DNA from 2 places in the Rhodococcus sp. OS5 genome. Region 1 is predicted to be linked to the other one. Evidence: riboswitches for the same ligand, from Rfam matches in the RefSeq annotation. Region 1 holds a riboswitch; the other holds the start of a gene.
The links. A riboswitch is a leader RNA that binds a small molecule or an ion and turns the genes downstream of it on or off. The one in region 1 is predicted to bind S-adenosylmethionine.

Region 1 (7,404 bases):
GTTCCGACCATCGCTTTCACACGCATCGGTTCTCCTCCTTCACTCTCGCTTCGGTCCTCGGGGTACCCGACTCGCCCCGCGCTACCCATCCCCGTCACTCATGTCCGACTTTCGGCGCCGACGGCATAGACTGAGCTCGTCGCCACCACGCTCTCGCAGCGTCGGGGGCGACAGATACACAGCTGGATCAGAATCGGAAGGCATCCCATTACAGAATCTCCCGCTCCGCACGACATCTACTTCGTACCTCCGGAGCAGGACAGCCCCAATCCTGTGGAGCCGGCGTCGGCCGCGTCACGCGCACGGATGGGCGAGCTACCCGAGACCGTCCGATTCAAGAATCGTTTTGCCCTCGCGATCACGACCACCACGCCGCTCGAAGCGATGGTCGAAGATCTCCTCTTCATCCGCGACATCCTCGACGCCGCAGGAATCGAGTATCTACTCGTCCGCGGAAACGACGAGCGCCCGGTCATCGCGGTCAGCTGGACGGAACGCAAGAACCTGCGGCAGGCACTTGTCGAGGGATGCGCAAACGCACCCTTCTATTCCAAAACCGTCGACGCGAAGAAGAGTCCAGCGCTCCTTGTCGCGGACGGTGCCCTGTCGAAAACCAACAAGTCACGGATCTTCCGCTTGTTCCGTCCGAGGGTTCACGTCGCAAGCGGTATGAACTACGGCGCGAACATCGGCGTTCAGATCGAATTGTGGTCGATTTCCGACGAAGAAATCGTCCTACCCGTCGAGAACTCACTGACACGACGAACCGTCCTCCCCGAAGAAGCTGTCCGAGGAACCGTCGAGCGATTCGGCCGGATCTGGCCGACCATCGAGAACATGTTCGCCGATCATGCCTCCGATATCAGCTTCGATATCGATCTTGTCTTTTCCTGGGTCGACGGTTCTTCCAAAGAGTTTCAGGCTCAGCGCGCCAAGCGCATGCAGAACTACATCGTCGGCGAGGGCGACGAATCAGAAGCGCGCTTCCGTCAGATCGACGAGCTCAAATACGCACTTAGATCTATCCACATGTACGCGCCGTGGATCCGGCGGATCTTCGTCGCAACCGATTCCGATCGTCCGGACTGGCTTGCCGACGATCCGCGAGTCACGTTCATGCCCAGCGAAAAGTTCTTCGCCGATCCAAGTGTGTTGCCCACCCACAATTCTCAAGCTGTCGAGTGCCAGCTGCACCATATTCCGGGTCTGGCAGAGCATTTCCTCTACTCCAATGACGACATGTTCTTCGGTCGCCCCGTCGGCCCTGACATGTTCTTCTCCCCCGGTGGGATCAGCATGTTCATCGAGGCCGACACCAGAATCGGATTGGGACACAACGACAACGACCGCAGCGGGTTCGAGAATGCGGCCCGCGTCAACCGCCGTCTGCTGCAGGACCGCTTCGGTCTGATGACCACCAGACATCTGGAGCACGCAGCGACGCCACTACGCAAGAGCGTGATGGCCGAGATGGAACGCGAGTTCGCCGAAGACTTCGCGGCCACTGCAGCAAGCACCTTCCGCGCGAGTTCCAATATCTCGGTGACCAATTCGCTGTACCACTACTACACGCTCATGAGTGGACGGTCGGTGGTGCAGAAGTCCGCCGCCGTCAAATACGTCGACACGACGGTCAAGGCCGGTTTGCGCGACATGGACTCACTGCTCGCCAAGCGCTCCATGGACTTCTTCTGCCTCAACGACGGCAGCGCTCCGGAGATCGATCTGGAACTTCGGACACGCAAGATCACGGAGTTCCTGGAGAGCTACTACCCCATCCCGGCGCCCTGGGAAGCCTAGACGAAACAAGGGCCCAGCCGATTTCGGCTGGGCCCTTGCTACTTCGGTCGATCAGCGTGCTGTCACATGCTCCCGTTGCACCGGAATGGGCAGACCGAGATTGTCACGCAACGTCGTTCCTTCGTAGTCACTGCGGAGAACACCTCGATCCTGCAGCAGCGGCACCACGTCGTCGACGAACTCGTCGAGGCCGGTCGGCACAAGGTGCGACCCGAGGATGAACCCATCCGAACCGTCGTTGCTGACAAACGAATCTATTTTCTCGGCAACCTGCTGCGGTGTACCGACGATCGGTCCACGCTCGAACTGATCGATCACCACTTCGCGCAGATTCAACTTCTTGCTCTCCGCTACCGCGCGCAGTTTTGCGACGGTCGCGAAACGATCTTGGTGAATGAAGGCGCGGCCCTGGATGATCGGCGGAGCCTCGGGATCCGGAGCGATATCGGGTAGTGGTCCTTCGGGGTCGTACTTCGACAGATCGAGATTCCAGATCTGTTCGAGCAGAACCAAAGCGGTCTGGCCGGTGACCTGCTGGTCGCGAATCTCTCGGTACTTCTCGATCGCATCTGCCTCCGAGGTGCCGAGAACAAAACTCGCCGACGGCAGGATCTTGATGTCACCCGGGTCACGTCCGGCCGCAACGGCACGTGCTTTGATATCGCGATAGAAATCGGCCGCCTCGGGCAACTGACCGTACGGTGAGAAGATCGCGTCGGCATTGCCGGCAGCAAAATCGCGCCCCTGCGGCGACACCCCGGCCTGCAGAATAACCGGGCGCCCTTGCGGGCTACGCGGCACTGTGAATCGGCCGTTCACGTCGAAATGCGATCCATGAAAAGCGAATTCACCGGCATCCGGTCGCGCGAGAAAGCGCCCTGATGCCTTGTCGGCCACGATGTCGTCGCTTCGCCACGAATCCCACAGTTCACGCACCAGCGCTACGGTCTCCTCCGCACGCTCGTATCGTTGCGCGCGGTCGAGGTATCCGCCGCGGCGAAAGTTCTGGCCGGTGAATGCGTCGAACGAGGTGACGACGTTCCAGGCGGCACGTCCTCCGGACAACTGATCGAGCGTCGCGAATTGGCGGGCCAGTTCGTACGGCTCGTTGAACGTGGCATTGATAGTGCCGGCCAATCCGAGGTGTTCGGTTACCGCCGCCAACGATGCAAGGACCGTGAAGGTGTCCGGCCTACCGATGATGTCCTGATCGAAAATCTGTCCTGCACGCTCACGAAGGGCAAGGCCTTCGGCGAGGAAGAAGAAGTCGAACTTCCCACGCTCGGCGGTTCGAGCGGTGTGTTCAAAGGAATCGAACTCGATCTGGCTGCCCGCCTGCGGATCCCACCATGCAGTGTGATGGTTGACGCCGCCGAGGTAGGCACCCAGGATGACCTGCTTACGCTTCTGAGAACTCATGAAAATGTATTCCTCGTCTGTCAGGCGGCCGGAGTACCGGCGGCGTAGCGGTTGGGAACGTCGATGGGTAGGCCAAGCAGTCCGCGAAGATTCGTCTGCGGATACTCGGTGCGGAATACGCTGCGTCGCTGCAATTCAGGTACCAGCTCACCTGCGATCGCGTCGAGGTCGTCCACGACGACGCCCGGCCGCAACCGGAAGCCGTCGATTCCCAACTGCTGCCACCGGAACAGAAGATCTGCCAACTCAGCCGCGGTGCCGGTGAAGGTCAGCGCGTCCGAACGGTATTCGGCGCCGGCCTGCGCGTCGAGGCGAGCGAGCCGTTCCTTTCCGGTTTCTTCCGGAGCATCGAAGAATACGACGATGTCGGTGAAGACCCGAAGCGGTTCGCCGGTGCGCTGCACGTGTTCTTCGGCTGCTCGCACTTCACCCAGGATTGCCGTGACCTGCTCGTCGTCGAACGGCGTCACGAACACCAGATCGGCCGTCCGCGCCGCCAGCTCGTACGCGACCCGCTGATGAGCCAATGCGGTGACGACGGGATGCCCCTGCGGCGGGCGCGGAGTCACCGACGGTCCACGGACCGAGAGGTACTTTCCCTCGAAGTCGATGTAGTGCAGCTTGTCCCGGTCGATGAATCGGCGCTGCTCCACATCACGGATCTCGGCGTCGTCCTCCCAACTGTCCCAGAGTCTCCGGACGACGTCGGCTGCCTCCGCAGCTTCGTCGAACAGCGCGCGCACGAAGTCCGGGAGGACGCCTGAAACGATCGACTGACGGTCGGCATCGGTGAGCGCTGGGATGTCGCGGCGCCCGAAATGTGCTGCCTCGGATTCCGACGCCGACACCTTCACCTGCCACCCGGCGCGACCGCGCGAGGTGTAGTCCAGCGTGGCAACGGCTTTGGACACGTGGAACGGTTCGGTGTGAATGGTGGTGATGGTCGGGATCAACCCGATGTTGCTCGTGATCGGTGCCAGGCGGGCGGCCACGAGATGTGCGTCGAGCCGAGCGCGCACCCGGTCAACCGCGTCGTCGACAGGCTCGAGTGGGTTGGCTGGCACCGAGAGACTGTCCTCGATGGTGACGAAATCGAGCAGACCACGCTCGGCGGTCGTCACCACGTCAGTCCAATACGACGCGCTGAACAGCTCACTCGGGCGCGAGTGCGGCTCTCGCCAGGCTGCAGGGTGCCAACCGGCACCGTCCAGCGCTACGGCGAGATGCAACGGAGCAAGATGAGAAGAAGGGGTGGAGGTCATCGGCGCATACTCCTGTTCGAGAACTACTCGGGAGCGCACAGTGCCGACCGCAGAAACCATCAGCACCGGACTGACGGTTCTCGTGGCGACTGCCGCTTGCGACACGCACCGCGCGTATCGCCAGGTGTGATTCCGGGGCACCCCATCGGCATGAAGGGTTGCCGTCCAGCTAGCCGGTCCTTGTTGCTGGAGCTCTGCACCTACCTCGACGGTAGTGAGTACGCGACCGCCCGGCAATCACTCAGAACTGCGCGTGGGTGCCGGAAACCGCCTTCCACCTCAGATGATCGAGCGTGCCGCCTTTTCGCTCTCGAGGATTCGAATGCCGGCAGCACTGAGCCTCCGGGCACCCTCGGCCGCGTCGACGGGCTCACCGACCGTCACGTGCGCGCCGAGTGGAACGACCGAATGAACAATTGTCTCGTCGTACACGTGCACCAGATTGCACCCCTGAGCCCCGTCACGACCACGCTGACCACCGACTTCCACGTTCAAGTCCTGGGTGTAACACGTCGACGACGCCACGGAAACCGGAATGCCGGCGAACGTCGCCGTCGTCGAATAGTGCAGGTGCCCGGCAAGAATCGCCCGGACGTCGCTGCCACGCAAGACGTCTGCCAACCGGGACTGATCGCGCAACTCCACCAGAACCGCGAGATCCTGAATACACGGAACAGGCGGATGATGCAGCGCCAGAATTGTTCCGTCGGGCGCCGGCACCGCCAATTCTGCTCGTAGCCAATCCAATTGGACATCCGTTATCTCACCGTAGTGATGCCCGGGAACCGACGAATCCAGGGTGATCACCCGCAGTCCGTCAAGGTCGTAGACGTTGTCGACGGGATGATCGGTGGCGTCCTCGCCCAACAGCAGAGATCTGAACGTAGGGCGGTCGTCGTGGTTGCCCATCGCCCAGACGACCTGCGCATCGATCTCGGCCGCCACGGGTTCCACGATGGCTTTCAATTCCGCGTATGCGTCGGGGTGTCCCTGGTCGGTCAGGTCGCCGGTGAATATCAGTGCATCCGGGCGTGCGCCCGAGGCCACGATCCCGCTGAGAACTTCCCGCAATCTCGTCGACGCATCCACGGCGTCGTACAACTCCCCCTGAGCCACCAGATGCGTGTCACTGAGGTGCACCAGGAAATGCTTCGGACGCGGGTACTCGGCATTCCGAACGCTCATCGGTCTCTCGCTTCCGCTTGCCGACGCGTAGGCGCCGGTGCGGCACCTACTGATCGTCGAGACTAGTCAACCGACCAACAGTGACTGATCGGGGCACACCCGACGAACACGAAGCGAACTCCCGCGGCGACCCTCGGGATCGAGTAGTTGAAGCTGCGAGTAGTGTGTGGACAGTGTTGTTCCTGACCAGTCGGCGTTACGTCGACCTTCGCCTGCAGGCGAGCGCAATGTGTACGCGCTCGCTCTGACCTGACGCGTACCAGGAAACATTTCTTCGAATCTGCCCGGCCTCTGGTGCCGCGCTGCGTTTCGCTCCCTTGATTTTCGAAAGGCATAGTCATGCCCAGCTCCACCTCCACCGGCGTGCCGGAAAAGTCCACGTCCCGTTTTCCGTCCTGGGCGACGGCATTCGGACCGCAGATCGTCGCCGGTCTCGTACTCGGCGTCATCATCGGTCTCGTCGCCCGGGCAATGCCTGATGCGGCCGACGGCAACGTCAACTGGTTGGTCGGCACCGTGCAGACCATCGGTTCGAGTTACGTCAAGCTGCTCACCGTTGCGGTGATCCCGCTGGTGTTCACCGCCATTGTCAGCTCCATCGCCAACCTGCGCCAGGTCGCCAATGCAGCTCGCCTGGCCGTACAGACCTTGCTCTGGTTCGCGATCACCGCTTTCATCGCTGTGATCATCGGCATCATCGTCGGCCTGATCACCGATCCCGGTTCACGGACCGACGTCGCCGCCGAAGCCGCGAAGGAACCCAAGAGTTCCGGTTCGTGGTGGGCGTTCATCACCGGACTGGTTCCGAACAACTTCCTGGGGTTGGGTGCAAAGACTTCCGTCGCCGAAGGCGTGGCGACTACATCGCTGAGCTTCAACGTCCTGCAGCTGCTCGTCATCGCCGGCGCAATCGGCATTGCTGCACTGAAGATCGGCCCCAAGGCTGCGCCGTTCCTCGAGTTCAACGCTTCGCTGCTCGCGATCGTCCAGAAGGTCCTGTGGTGGATCATTCGCCTCGCCCCAATCGGTACGGCCGCACTGATCGCCAACGCTGTCGCCACCTACGGCTGGGATGCAATCGGCTCGCTCGGCGTATTCACCGCGGCCATCTACATCGGTCTGGCCATCGTCTTCTTCGTGGTCTACCCCATCCTGATTGCCGCGCACGGCCTCTCGGTCCGAAGCTTCTTCTCCGGTGTCTGGCCTGCAACTCAACTCGGCTTCGTCTCGCGCTCGTCGATCGGCACTCTGCCTCTGACCGAACGCGTCACCGAACGCAACCTCGGTGTTCCTCGTGAGTACGCCTCGTTCGCCGTTCCGCTCGGTGCCACCACGAAGATGGACGGTTGCGCCGCAATCTATCCCGCGATCGCGGCGATCTTCGTCGCAGGCTTCTACGACGTTCCGTTGACCTTCACCGACTACCTGTTGATCGTCGTCGTTTCGGTCATCGGCTCGGCAGCAACGGCCGGAACCACCGGTGCGACAGTCATGCTCACACTCACGCTCTCCACCCTGGGTCTTCCCCTTGCCGGCGTCGGACTGCTCCTCGCAGTCGAACCGATCGTCGACATGGGCCGCACCGCAGTCAACGTCACCGGCCAGGCTCTGGTTCCGGTCATCGTCGCAAAGCGTGAGGGAATCCTCGACAAGGAGCGCTTCGACGCTCCCCGCAACGGTGATCCCTTCGCCGAGGAACTTGTCGACGCGTAACCCTCGATGACAACAGCAGCGTCCC
Region 2 (7,404 bases), 2.8 Mb from region 1:
TCGAAAAAGTCGACCGCGGAACCGTACGGATCGACGGAGAGCTGATCGGATACCGGCGCAAGGGAAATCGACTCCACGAACTGCGTGACCGCGAGATCCTGAAACAGCGTTCGCACATCGGATTCGTGTTCCAGAACTTCAACCTGTTTCCGCACCTGACCGCGTTGGAAAACGTGGTGGAAGCGCCGCTCTCGGCCCAGAAGCGTGATCGTGACGAGGTGTACCGCGAGGCCCGCGCACTGCTCGAGCGAGTGGGAGTGGGGGACAAGGCGGACGAGTATCCCCGCCAACTCTCCGGTGGCCAGCAACAGCGCGTCGCGATAGCGCGAGCGCTGGCACTGCGGCCGGCGGTCATTCTCTTCGACGAGCCGACGTCGGCGCTCGACCCGGAACTGGTGGGCGAGGTTCTCGAAGTCCTGGCTCAGCTGGCCCGTGACGGCGCCACCTTGGTGATCGTCACACACGAGGTCGGATTTGCTCGGGAAGTGGCGGACACTGCGGTCTTCATGGACGGCGGCGTCATCGTCGAACAGGGCCCGCCTTCGCAGGTGATCGACAATCCGGTCCACGAACGGACCAAAGCCTTTCTCTCCCGCGTCCTCTGACGCGACCCAGACTCATTCCCGGAAGGAAAAATTGATGTTCTCCACATCCCGTCGCGCGACTTTTCTGATCTCGGCGCTTGCCACCGTCGGATTGCTCAGCGCTGCATGCAGCAGCGCGGACGCCGAGTCCGACGGCGCCCAGGTCACCGCTGCTGCGGGTTACAACCTCACGGCCGATCAGAACCGCATCAGCACCGACAAGGTGGATTCCATCGCCGCCGAGCTACCTCAGGACATCCGCGATCGTGGCACGCTGCGCGTCACCGGTAGTGCCGGTTCCGCTCCGCCGCTCCGTTTCTACGCCGACGACGACACCACCCTCATCGGTTCCGAGACCGACTTCGCCTATCTGATCGGTGACGTTCTCGGCTTGAAGGTCGACCTGCAGACAGCAGATTGGGCACAGAACTTCGTCCGGATCGACTCCGGTGAGGCCGACGCCTTCCTCTCCAATGTGACTGTCACAGAGGAGCGTAAGGAGAAGTACGACTTCGCGACCTACCGTCTCGACACCCTCGCCTTCGAAGCCAAGAAGGGTGCCGGAATCTCCATCAAGGAACCCAAGGACGTCGCGGGCAAGAAGATCGCCGTCTCCTCGGGCACCAATCAGGAAGCGCTGCTGGTCAAGTGGAGTGAGCATAACGTCGCGGCCGGCCTGGCGCCTACCGACATCTCCTACTACCAGAACACCACCGACTACTACCTCCCGCTGCAGTCCGGCCGGATCGACGCCTACTTCGGCCCGAACCCGTCGTCGCAGTTCCACGCCAAGCAGTCGGGGGAGACCGAGGTTGTCGGTGAGTTCTCCGGGGCCGGCGACACCCTGCAGGGGCAGATCGCGGTGCTGGTGAAGAAGGACAACGGCCTGATCAAGGCGATCAACGACGCGATCAACCACACGATCGAGAACGGCACGTACCAGCAGATCCTCGAGCGCTGGAACATCACCAGCGAAGCCGTCGACACGTCCCTGATCAACCCGCCCGGCCTTCCGAAGACCAAGTGAGCTCTCGTCCATGAGTGAGATTTTCGATGTGATCGTCATCGGCGGAGGACTCGTCGGGTCCTCCGCCGCCTGGCGGCTCGCGGCACGCGGACGTAGCGTCGTTCAGCTGGAACAGTTCGGGCCGGGGCACAAGCACGGTGCGTCGCACGGTACTTCGCGCATCTACCGGCAGGCGTACGACAATCACCTGTACACAGGTTTGGCGGCCGACGCGCTGCCGCTGTGGCGGGAGTTGGAGACCACGACGGACATCGGGTTCCTGGAACTCACCGGTGCCGTTGATCACGGCCTGCCGCAGGCCGTGCAGTCCAAGGCGAAGATACTTCTCGAGGCGGGCATCAAGGGTGAGATCCTCACCCCTGCCGAGGCGTCCGCCCGTTGGCCGGGGCTGCGATTCGACACCACGGTGCTCCATCATCCCGACGCAGGCCGGTTGCACGCGGACCGCGCCGTGACCGCTCTGAAGGCGGGAGCGGTGTTTGCCGGTGCCGAGGTCCGTCACGATGTTCGGGTGTTGGCACTCGCGCGAGCGTCCTACGGCGTGGACGTGGTGACGGACAGTGGAACGCTCGCAGCTCGTCAGGTCGTGATCGCGGCCGGTGCGTGGACTGCGGACCTGATCGCAGACAGCGGTCTCGGCTCCGAGATCGTATTGCCGACACTGCGCACGACACAGGAACAACCAGCACACTTCGCACCGCTCGATCCCGGAGTCGAGTGGCCGAGTTTCGTTCACCACACCGGCGCAGAATTGGAGACCGCGGGGATCTACGGGCTTGGTTCCGAGGACGGGATCAAGATCGGCGAACACGCGACCGGGCCGGTGGTGACTCCGCAGACCCGTGACTACACCCCTGACGTCGACGGAGAGCGGCGATTGGCCCAGTACGCCGAGTCGTGGTTGCCCGGTGTCGATTCCACCCGTGTCGAGTCGCTCACCTGCCAAGTACACGAGCACGCCGGACAGTAACTTCGTCATCGACCGAGTCGGCGCCGTCACAGTGGCGGCGGGGTTCTCGGGGCATGGGTTCAAGTTCGGTCCGGCCTTGGGTGAACTTGTGGCGGACCTCGTCGACGGAACCACCCTCGCTCCGGAAGTTTTCAGGCTGGGGGAGCGTTGACCAGATTCATGGAGGAAAGTGTTGTGGCACTGGAGCTCGGAACTCGGCAGCTCGAGGGTATCGGAGCGGTAGAGGTCTATTCGGTATCGCAGGACGATCCCCTGGCAGCTCCACTGATCGCAGAGTTGGCACTCGAATACAGTTCGCGTTACGGCGGGACTCGCGAAGCGATGCTCGAGGATCTCACGACGTATCCGGCAGAAGAATTTGCCTATCCGCAGGGTGCGCTTCTGGTGCTCACCCACGACGGTCTGCCGATCGCCGGCGGTGCGTTTCGTCAATTCGATTCCACCACTGCCGAACTGAAGAGAATCTGGACATCGGTCGACTATCGGAAGCGCGGCCTCGGCAAGGCCGTCGTTCGCGAGTTGGAACGAGAGATCGAACTTCGTGGATACAACCGTGTGTTTCTCACGACGGGTCCTCGGCAGCCGGAGGCCGTCGCGCTGTATCTGTCCAGTGGATACACACCGCTTTACGACGCTTCACTCTCGCCCGAAGAGGTGGGCATCCACCCGTTCGAGAAACAACTTCGGGTCCTCGAAAATGTGACTCGAGCAGCAATTCCTACCGACCGGGTTGACAACACCCGGGTTTGACCTCGTACACTTGCGAACGACCATCCAGAGCGACCGAGAGACCTGGCTCATTGAAGTCGCAGCAACCCCCCGAGTGATCGGGTGCGGGTGCTACCGCCAGGACCGATGGAGGAACACGAAATGAAGGCAGTCGAAGGCGGTTTCGATACCGCCTGGTCGCGTCGTCACGTAGACCTGTGCCGCACCGCGGGATCTTTCTGTACCAACTGACCTCGGTCAGTCATTCACACTCAGGCGAGTCGTCGACAAGTCTGTTTTCTCTTCTCTCACAAGTGATTCGTGCTCGATCGCCTTTTCGTCTCAGGCGACGGGTGCGCTCTTCGGCATGCCTCTTTAGGAGTTCTTGGTGTCTTCGCCCTCATTCGGTGCCCGCAAACGCGCGACCGTAATCGCCGGTATCGGTGCTGTCTCGGTTCTCGGCACCGTCCTCGCCGGCTGCAGCAGCGGGAGTGACAGTGCTGCCGACGCAGGCCCCGCCCAGTCCGGCGGAACCCTTCGCTACGGTCTGTCGCAGGCGCCGACGTGCGCCGATCCGGCCCAGGCCGGCAGTAACCAGACCGTGTATGTCACTCGGACAGTGGTGGATTCGCTTACCGATCAAAATCCCGACACCGGAGAGATCACCCCGTGGCTCGCCAAGAGCTGGGAGATCAGCCCCGACGCCGCTAGCTTCACGTTCGTCCTTCGCGACGACGCCACCTTCAGTGACGGCACACCGGTGACGGCGGATTCGGTGAAGAAGACCTTCGACTCGGTCAAGAACCTGGGACCGAACGCGTCGTTGGCGAAGAGTTACCTGTCCTCGTACACCGGTACCGACGTCGTAGATGCTCACACGGCGAAGATCAATTTCTCCGGACCCAATGTTCAGTTCCTGCAAGCAACTTCGACGCCACAGCTCGGAATCCTCGCCGATTCCACCACCGCGCTGGCATCCGAGCAGCGCTGCCCCGGTGCAGCGGTGATCGCCTCCGGACCGTTCGTGTACACCGACTGGCAGCAGGACAAGAGCGTCAAGATCGCCAAGCGTGCGGGATACAACTGGGCCTCGGATGCGGTCGCGCATCAGGGCGAGGCGTACCTCGATGGCGTCGACTTCACGGTGGTTCCCGAATCCGGTGTGCGGGCCGGCAGCGTGGCCTCCGGCCAGCTCGATGCGGTCAGCGATGCGCTTCCGCAGGATGCGCCGCAAATCGAGGGCGCGGGTGGACGAATCCTCACAAGGCCGAACCCGGGTGTGAGCTTCTTCTTCCAGCCCAACGTCAGTCGCGGCGTTCTCGCTGATCAGGCTGTTCGTCAGGCCATCATTCCCGCGATCAACCGCCAAGAACTCGTCGACACCGTTCTGGATCCGTCGTTCTTCCCGGCCACGAGCCCGCTGGCTCACACCACTCCGCTCTACAGCGACGAATCCAGTGTCGTGACGTACGACGCCGACAAGTCGGCGAAACTCCTCGACGCGGCTGGTTGGAAGACCGGCAGCGACGGTATCCGCGAGAAGGACGGGCAGAAGCTCACTTTCAGCGTCACCTTCAGTCCGGTGTTCTCGGGTAACCAGGCCATCCTCGAGCTCGTGCAGCAGCAGCTCAAGAAGGTCGGCGTCGACCTGCAGCTCAACTTGGTCTCGAACGGTGAATGGACCGAGAAGGGAGTATCGGGTGATTACGATTCGCTGTATTACAACAGCACTCGCGCGGACGCCGACATCTTGCGGGCATCGTTCAGCACCGAAGGCCGCAACCTGAACCGTCGCGGCGCAGATCCGGAGCTCGACAAGGTACTCACAGACCAGCTTGCAGCCACGGACAACGGCCAACGCGGCGAACTGGTATCCACCGCACAGGAATTGATCCTCGACCGTGGACTCTCCATCCCCACCATCGAGCTCTCGCAGGCCATCGGCGCCGGATCGAGTGTGCAGGACCTGAACTTCGAAGCCTCCTCGCGCCTGCAGTTCTACGACGCATGGTTGTCGGGTAAGTAATCATGACTCGATACGCACTCACCCGACTGGGCCAGGCCGCTGTGGTTCTGTGGGCCGCCTTCACCATCTCGTTCGTGATTCTGTTCCTCCTGCCGAGTGATCCCGTCAGCATGGCTGCCGACTCGTCCGGTCAGGGTGTTGCAGTGGATCAGGCTGCGCTCGATCAGCTTCGGGCACGGTACGGCTTGGACCAGTCGGTGTGGGTGCAGTACTGGACGTCGCTGACGAATGCTCTTCGCGGCGATTTCGGTACGTCCATCTCCACCGGTCAGTCGGTGACGGATGCCATCTTCTCGGCGCTGCCGAGCACTCTGGTCTTGGCAACCACCGCTTTGGTTCTGGCCGTGTTGTTCGGAGTGGCGATCGCGTTCTTCGCTACCTACACCCGCAAGCGGTGGCTCGCGAATCTGTTGTTCTCGCTGCCGCCGCTGGGTGTGGCGGTGCCTACCTTCTGGGTTGGCCTGATTCTTCTGCAGCTGTTCTCGTTCCGTCTGCACATCTTCCCCGCTTTCGGAGACAAGGGATTCGCAACGGTGATTCTTCCGGCGATCACCTTGGCGATCCCGACCGGCGCGGTGATCGCGCAGGTGCTCACGACCAGCCTGCAGTCGACGCTACGTTCGCCGCACGTGGAGACTGCGTACGCCAAGGGCGCAAGCCGTTGGCGCGTGCAGACCCGTCACGCGTTGCGACTGGCGAGCATTCCGGCATTCACCATTGCCGGTGTGCTGGTCGGCACGCTGCTGGCGGGCTCGGTGGTTGTGGAAACGGTGTTCTCCCGCGCGGGCGTCGGCCGTCTGACACAGACGTCGGTGATGGCGCAGGACATCCCTGTGGTGCAGGGAGTCGTTGTGTTCGCCTCTCTCGTGTTCGTGCTCGTCAACCTCGCGGTCGACCTCTTCTACCCCTTGATAGATCCACGGATCATCCAGACGAAGAAGAGTCACACCGAAAAGTCGAATACCGAAAGCTCGACCGATCTGGAGCCGGCTCATGTCTGACACATTGATCGAACCCCTACTCCTCGATCCGACCGTCGAGGCGAAGGCACCTGTTGTTTCGCGCCGAAAGTCCACGGCCATCGGCTGGATCCGAAAGCCCGGCTTGGTGATTCCGGTGTTGATCGTGTTGCTTGCCATCGGCTTTGCCGTCGCACCCGGATTCTTTGCCAGCGGCGATCCGTTGTCCGGTGTCCCGGCGGACAAACTGCAGGGCCCGAGCCTGGCTCACTGGTTCGGAACCGACAATCTCGGTCGTGACCTGTACACACGGTTCGTGCACGGCGCCGCGCTGTCCCTGACCGCAACCTTGGTGGCGGTCGGAATCGCATTGGTGGCGGGATCGATAATCGGTTTGCTCGCGGGCTTTGTCGGTGGCGTCGTCGACGCCGTGCTGATGCGCACCGTCGACGTGCTGCTGTCCATTCCGGCGCTACTGCTCTCGTTGGCACTGGTGACCGCACTCGGCTTCGGCACCATCAACGTCGCCATCGCGGTCGGCGTCAGCATGGTCGCGAACTTTGCGCGAGTGATGCGTGCCGAAGTGATGCGGGTGCGCGGCGCTCAGTACGTCGAGGCCGCGTTCGGTTCGGGTGTGCAGTGGCTCGGTGTCCTGCGTCGGCACGTGCTTCCCAACTCCTACGCGCCGGTGGTCGCGCTGTCCGCTGTCGAGTTCGGGCAGGCAGTACTGGCGGTGTCGGCTCTGAGCTTCTTGGGATTCGGCGCCGTTCCGCCTACCCCGGAATGGGGATCGCTGGTATCCGAGGGACGTAATTTCCTCGCCAATGCCTGGTGGATGACCACACTTCCCGGTCTCGCGATTGTCGCCGTGGTCATCTCGGCACACCGTATCGGCCACGAGATCGAAAGGAACAACCGGCGATGAGCACGACCGAGGAACAGTTGCTTTCCGTCACCGACTTACAGATCGCCTACGGCGCCGAGCCCGCGGTATCCGGCGTGAGCTTCACCGTCGGTCGGGGCGAAGTAGTTGCGGTGGTCGGGGAATCGGGTTCCGGTAAGTCGACCACGGCCCACGCGATATTGGGTCTGCTCGCCGGCAGTGGCCACGTCACCGGCGGGACCGTCGA

Region 2: linked by a shared signal. The riboswitch ahead of ACVZUB_RS07280 (putative leader peptide) and the one ahead of ACVZUB_RS20125 (LLM class flavin-dependent oxidoreductase) in region 1 are both predicted to bind S-adenosylmethionine.

The regions. Positions count from the first base shown of each region.
Region 1 covers NZ_CM166368.1:4,338,433-4,345,836, forward strand. The annotation lists gene ACVZUB_RS20110 (hypothetical protein) at 1-26, opposite strand, end outside; gene ACVZUB_RS20115 (stealth family protein) at 307-1,800, shown strand; gene ACVZUB_RS20120 (NtaA/DmoA family FMN-dependent monooxygenase) at 1,852-3,219, opposite strand; gene ACVZUB_RS20125 (LLM class flavin-dependent oxidoreductase) at 3,240-4,481, opposite strand; SAM riboswitch class IV at 4,569-4,682, opposite strand; gene ACVZUB_RS20130 (phosphodiesterase) at 4,761-5,666, opposite strand; gene ACVZUB_RS20135 (dicarboxylate/amino acid:cation symporter) at 6,006-7,379, shown strand.
Region 2 covers NZ_CM166368.1:1,550,232-1,557,635, forward strand. The annotation lists gene ACVZUB_RS07260 (amino acid ABC transporter ATP-binding protein) at 1-605, shown strand, start outside; gene ACVZUB_RS07265 (ABC transporter substrate-binding protein) at 640-1,611, shown strand; partial or broken gene ACVZUB_RS07270 (FAD-dependent oxidoreductase) at 1,622-2,732, shown strand; gene ACVZUB_RS07275 (GNAT family N-acetyltransferase) at 2,741-3,331, shown strand; SAM riboswitch class I at 3,349-3,443, shown strand; gene ACVZUB_RS07280 (putative leader peptide) at 3,452-3,541, shown strand; gene ACVZUB_RS07285 (ABC transporter substrate-binding protein) at 3,678-5,315, shown strand; gene ACVZUB_RS07290 (ABC transporter permease) at 5,318-6,316, shown strand; gene ACVZUB_RS07295 (ABC transporter permease) at 6,309-7,199, shown strand; gene ACVZUB_RS07300 (ABC transporter ATP-binding protein) at 7,196-7,404, shown strand, end outside.